2 linked regions of the Neobacillus sp. PS2-9 genome follow. The protein of the gene in region 1 interacts with the protein of each later gene in a pairwise test. Links are inferred from orthologs where the notes say so. Each region holds a gene or a part of one and is shown on either strand. Other genes may lie near its edges.

Evidence for each region.
Region 2: the proteins of ileS (region 1) and RCG25_RS04100 interact in binary tests that used the Escherichia coli proteins (3 or more experiments, as listed by UniProt). The link is inferred for Neobacillus sp. PS2-9 from one-to-one orthologs.

Annotation. Positions count from the first base shown.
Region 1 is NZ_CP133269.1:3,636,373-3,639,763, reverse strand. Bases 1-3,316 are described here. They hold ileS (isoleucine--tRNA ligase), read left to right. Parts: upstream 1-344; coding sequence 345-3,116; downstream 3,117-3,316. Other genes in these bases: RCG25_RS18235 (hypothetical protein), read left to right, coding at 3,275-3,316. Outside these bases: more of RCG25_RS18235, read left to right, coding at 3,317-3,391. UniProt on the Escherichia coli protein: Catalyzes the attachment of isoleucine to tRNA(Ile). As IleRS can inadvertently accommodate and process structurally similar amino acids such as valine, to avoid such errors it has two additional distinct tRNA(Ile)-dependent editing activities.
Region 2 is NZ_CP133269.1:818,804-821,844, forward strand. What follows is about bases 22-2,987. They hold RCG25_RS04100 (substrate-binding domain-containing protein), read left to right. Parts: upstream 22-1,007; coding sequence 1,008-1,967; downstream 1,968-2,987. Other genes in these bases: RCG25_RS04095 (ABC transporter permease), read left to right, coding at 22-989; rbsK (ribokinase), read left to right, coding at 2,039-2,962. Outside these bases: RCG25_RS04090 (sugar ABC transporter ATP-binding protein), read left to right, coding at 1-16; more of RCG25_RS04095, read left to right, coding at 9-21. UniProt on the Escherichia coli protein: Part of the ABC transporter complex RbsABC involved in ribose import. Binds ribose. Also serves as the primary chemoreceptor for chemotaxis.

The DNA of each region.
Region 1 (3,391 bases):
CATATAATTTTTAGATAGTTGTATAGATTGGCAATGACGATGACAGGGACAGTACAATTTTTCATTGGCTTAGATAGCGAGTCGGGGATGGTGTAAGCCCGATAAGGCTGAAAAATTGGAAGATCACCCTTGAGTTCCGGACCGAACCCCTTTAGTTGGGCAGTAGGCTCAGGCGTGTTATTCACGTTACGAATGCTTAAGAGGATAGTACGTACCGGTATTATCTATCAGGGTGGTACCGCGGGAATAAAAACCTTCTCGTCCCTATTTTGGGATGAGAGGGTTTTTTTTATTTGTCTATTGGCTATTCTGTTATATGAAGAGGATATCAGGAGGAAGAAAAAATGGAATATAAAGATACGTTATTAATGCCGCAAACTGAGTTTCCGATGCGGGGCAATCTTCCCCAAAGAGAGCCTGAGATTCAGGCTAAATGGGAAGAAATGAAGATTTATCAGAAAGTGCAGGAACGGACAAACGGCCGTCCAATGTTTGTATTACATGATGGACCTCCATATGCTAACGGCGATATTCATATGGGCCATGCACTAAATAAAATTCTAAAAGATATGATTGTTCGTTATAAATCAATGAGCGGATTTCATGCTCCTTACGTACCTGGTTGGGATACACATGGCCTTCCAATTGAGCAGGCATTAACAAATAAAGGTGTAAAGCGGAAGGAAATGACGGTAGCAGAATTCCGTCAGCTATGTACCAAATATGCACTTGAGCAGGTTGATAATCAGCGTACACAATTTAAGCGTCTTGGTGTTCGTGGTGATTGGGAAAATCCATATATTACTTTAAAACCTGAATACGAAGCACAACAAATTAAAGTATTTGGTGAAATGGCGAAAAAAGGCTATATTTACAAAGGAAAAAAGCCAGTTTATTGGTCACCATCTAGTGAATCAGCCTTAGCTGAAGCGGAAATTGAATATCAAGACAAACGTTCAGCTTCCATTTATGTTGGTTTTAAGGTAAAGGACGGCAAGGGTGTACTTGATACTGATACGCAAATCATCATTTGGACCACTACACCATGGACGATTCCAGCGAATCTTGGGATTTCTGTTCATCCTGACCTAACCTATGTGATTGTATCTGCAAATGGAAGTAAGTACCTCGTTGCTGAAGCACTTTTAGAAGCAGTAACAAAAGAAATCGGCTGGGAAGATACTACAGTTGTTCAAAAAGTGAAGGGTGCTGAATTAGAATATATTGTCGCAGCACACCCATTATATGACCGTGATTCGTTAGTGATGTTGGGTGAACACGTAACCACTGATGCAGGTACTGGCTGTGTTCATACCGCTCCTGGACATGGGGAAGATGACTTTTATGTTGGTCAGAAATATGGATTAGACGTTCTTTGTCCAGTAGATGACAAAGGTGTGATGACAAGTGAGGCACCGGGTTTCGAAGGCTTATTTTATGATACTGCTAATAAGCCGATTGCACAGGCTTTAGAAGAAGCAGGTGCACTGTTGAAATTATCATTTATCACTCACTCGTATCCACATGATTGGAGAACAAAGAAGCCAGTAATTTTCCGTGCTACTGCCCAATGGTTCGCTTCTATTAAAGACTTCCGTGAAGATTTGTTAGAAGCAGTTAAGGAAACGAAATGGGTTCCTGCTTGGGGCGAGACACGACTGTTTAATATGGTTCGTGACCGTGGTGACTGGTGTATTTCTCGTCAGCGCGTTTGGGGTGTACCAATTCCAGTTTTCTATGCAGAAAATGGTGAAGAGATTATTACTGACGAAACGATTAATCATGTATCTGAATTATTCCGCGCACATGGATCTAATATTTGGTTCGAAAAAGAAGCTAAAGAATTACTTCCGGAAGGCTTTACTCACCCAGGAAGTCCAAATGGAATCTTTACTAAAGAAACTGATATTATGGATGTTTGGTTTGATTCTGGTTCTTCCCATCAAGCGGTTCTTCTAGAAAGAGAAGATTTAGTCCGCCCAGCAGATCTTTATTTAGAAGGATCTGACCAATACCGTGGCTGGTTTAACTCATCCCTATCCACTGCAGTTGCTGTATCTGGCAAAGCTCCATATAAAGGAGTCTTGAGCCATGGTTTCGCGCTTGATGGTGAAGGTAGAAAAATGAGTAAATCAATAGGTAATGTGGTTGTACCTGCGAAGGTTATGAATCAGTTAGGAGCAGATATTTTACGACTATGGGTTGCCTCTGTTGATTATCAGGCAGATGTTCGTGTTTCCGATGCGATTCTTAAGCAGGTTGCTGAGGTATATCGTAAAATCCGTAATACCTTCCGTTTCTTACTTGGAAACTTAGCTGACTTTAATCCATCAACAGATGCGGTTGCCTATGAAAACCTGCGTGAAGTTGACCAATTTATGCTTGTTAAATTAAATAAGCTAATTAAATATGTTCGCCAAGCTTATGAAAACTATGAGTTTGCAGGCATTTATCATGCTGTAAATAATTTCTGTACTTTAGACTTAAGTGCATTCTACCTAGACTTTGCAAAGGATGTCCTTTATATTGAAGCGGCAGATAATCATGAACGCAGAGCCATTCAAACGGTATTATACGAGTCACTGCTTGCGCTAACAAAATTAGTATCACCTATTCTCTCTCATACAGCTGATGAAGTGTGGAAATTTATCCCTGCAGTTGAAGAAGAAAGTGTTCAATTGACTGATCTTCCAGAGTATAAGGAACTTGCAGGTGCGAAGGCTTTAGAGGAAAAATGGACGGCATTTATGAAGCTTCGTGATGATGTCTTAAAAGCACTAGAAGAAGCTAGAAATCAAAAAGTGATTGGTAAGTCATTAACAGCAAAAATCACCTTATATGTTAATGATAAATCAAAGGCTCTGTTAGATTCGATTGAAGAAAACATGAAGCAATTGTTTATTGTTTCTGGTTTTGAAGTGGCTGGAACTTATGAGGAAGCCCCTGAAAATGCCCTTAAGCTTGAGGGAGCAGCTATTGTTGTAACAAAAGCTGAGGGAGAAACATGTGAGCGATGCTGGATTGTAACACCTGAAGTAGGTCAGGATCCAGAGCACAAAACCCTATGCCCACGATGTGCAGAAGTAGTAAAAGAAAACTATACACACTTAGCTTAATAAAAAATGAAGGCCCCATGCAGAAATGCAGGGGGCTTTTTACTATTATTTAAATTTTCCCTTTTTCGTTAATTGTTGTTGCCGTTGTCAAATGTTTTCCGGGGTCATTTGTAGGTTAAGGGAAATAATAAAACAAATGATTCACGGAGGTAACAACTATGAATGCCACGCAGGAAAAGCTGTTTTTAGAACTCCGTCAAACAAGAAAAGAAATCGAACATTCACTAAGGAACAAGAAGCGGCAGGAGTGGTTAACAGCCATTCTAGAAGAAGAA
Region 2 (3,041 bases), 2.8 Mb from region 1 along the record:
TGTGACGAATGTCTAATACGACACCTGTTAAGCAAGAGGTGCAAAAGGAAGCCTTTAACTGGCTTTCGCTCATTGAAAAGTACCGTGTATTATTGATTTTTATTATATTGTGTGGGATTGCAGGGGCATTGTCAGATGTTTTCTTTACAATGAGCAACGTGATGAATGTGCTTCGTCAGGTATCCATTATTGCCATCATTGCAAGCGGGATGACGCTCGTCATTTTAATTGCAGGTATTGATCTTTCGGTTGGGGCTGTAATGGCCTTTTCTGGAGCCATTTTAGCTGGAGCATTGACCGCTGGTTGGCCGCTGGCACTAGCACTGCTTGCTGCACTTGGCGTAGGATTACTATTCGGACTATTTAATGGGTTTATTACAGCAAGATTCGGTGTCCCTTCCTTTATTGCCACTTTGGCAATCATGGTTATTGCACGAGGGATGACGCTTGTTTATACGAAGGGTTATCCATTAGTAGTAAGTAATGAAGCATACCGTTATATTGGGAGCGGTCGTTTCTTTGGAGTACCTATTCCGATTATCATTATGTTTGTTGTTTTTGGATTCATGTATTGGATGTTAAAATACACCAGTTTTGGCCGATACATCTTTGCCATCGGTGGAAATGAAGAAACGGCTATTCTTGCAGGTATTAATGTGAGAGCCATTAAAATAGCTGTTTTTGGAATTTCAGGTTTGCTTTCAGCTTTATCCGCGATTATTTATACCTCACGATTAATGTCAGCTCAGCCAACTGCGGGTACAGGAATTGAGTTGGATGCTATCGCGGCCGTTATTATTGGGGGGACTAGTTTAGCAGGGGGAAAAGGTGGAGTTACGGGGACGCTTATCGGGGCTTTAATTATGGGGGTCCTTGATAATGTTCTTAACTTAATGAACGTTTCTCCATTCTATCAAAGTATTGCTAAAGGTCTTGTCATTCTAATTGCTGTATTAGTAGATAGTAAGTTTTCAAAAATTAAAAAATAAAACATTGGGGGTATTAAGATGAAAAAGATTATTTCTTTGTTGGCATTATTTGCGATTATTATTGGTCTTGTTGGTTGCAGTATGGACGAAGGTTCAAGTACAAAAACATCCGGTTCAAAATCTAAGGATGGCAAGCTAAAAGTCGGTCTATCCATGAATACTCTAAACAATCCGTTCTTCGTAGCCGTTAAAGAAGGGGCAGAAGCACAGGCGAAGGAAGATAAGGTTGACCTTGTTGTTACAGATGCACAGAACGATCCTGGTAAACAATTAGCAGATGTTGAAAACCTTTTAGAGCAAAATATCGATGTCCTTATTATTGACCCTGCCGATAGTGATGCGATCGCAGAAGGTGTTAAGAAAGCTAACGATGCCAAAATTCCGGTATTTACAATTGACCGTCAATCAAATGGTGGGGAAGTTGTTACCCATATTGGTTTTGACGCACTTAAGTCTGGTAAGATTGCTGGTAACTTCTTAAAAGAAGTTCTTGGCGGTAAAGGAAACATTGTTGAAATTCAAGGTATCCTAGGAACAAACGTAGGACAGTTCAGAAGTAAAGGTTTCAATTCTGTGGTGGACGAAACTCCTGGATTCAAAGTGGTTGCAAGACAGGCTGCAAACTTTGACCGTGGTCAAGCAATGAAAGTAATGGAAGATATTTTACAAGCAAACCCTAAGATTGATGGTGTATATGCAGCAAATGATGAAATGGCTCTTGGTGCCTTAGCTGCAATTGAAGCAGCAGGCCGTCTAGATGAAATAACTCTAATCGGTTGTGATGCAGTTGATCCTGCTATTGAAGCGATTAAGGGTGGAAAATTAGAAGCAACCATTGCTGAACCACCAGTATTCCTAGGAAAAGAAGCGGTTAAGACAGCTTTAAAAATTTCTAAAAAGGAATCAGTTGATAAAGAAGTAATTCTTGATTCAACACTTGTGACTCCTAAGAACGTAAATGAGGTTAAAACTAAGTAATCGAATAATAGTTAGAGTAGTAAAAACGCATCTAACCTTGCGTTTTTACTACTTTAAAGGGAGGTTTCTTCATGTCAAAGGTTGTTGTAGTGGGAAGTTATGTGGTGGATTTAATGAGTCGTACGCCTCATCTTCCGAAACCAGGTGAGACGGTTCTAGGTGGCCCATTCAAGATGGGACCTGGTGGAAAAGGTGGGAACCAGGCTACGGCAGCGGCCCGCTCTGGTTCAGAGGTAACGTTTATTACTAAGTTGGGTGATGACCTTTTTGGAAGAGAGGCCTTGGCACATTTTTCTGCGGAAAAAGTAAACACCCAGTTTATGAAGGTGGACCCTAATCAAGCGACAGGGGCCGCATTGATTGCTGTTGATGACCGGAGCGAAAATAGCATTGTGGTGGCATTAGGGGCATGCGGTACAATTACAGAAGATGAAGTAGTTGCTGCTGAAGAAACATTCAAAGAAGCTGACGTTGTGTTAGTTCAATTAGAAACTAGTATTGAGGCAGTGGTGACAACGGTACGTCTAGCCAAGAAATGGGATGTTCCGGTGATATTAAATCCTGCTCCCTTTCAGGAGTTTCCAAGAGAAATACTTTCAGATATTGCCTATATTACACCTAATGAAACAGAAGCGTTTGAATTAACGGGAGTGGAAGTTACAAATGAGGCATCTGCCTTAGTTGCCGCACAGAAAATCTACAGCCAAGGTGTGGGTACAGTAATTATCACTCTAGGTTCCAAAGGCGCTTACCTTTATACTGGGGGCGAAAGTGGAGAGCTTGTACCTAGTTTTAAGGTTGAAGCAGTTGATACCACTGGAGCAGGAGATGCCTTTAATGGAGGCTTTGCTCATGCCCTAAGCAATGGATTTTCCGTGCGTGAAGCCATGGCCTATGCCAACGCCGTTGCAGCTCTTTCTGTAACCAAAATTGGAACTGCACCTGCGATGCCATACCAACATGAAGTAGAGGAACTAATAGTAAAAAAAGTGTAAGTTAGGTGTCAGGCACCATCCGTGGACATAGGCCACGTGGAAAAGACAGCGGGCAGTGTATGCTCGCTGTCTTTTTGAT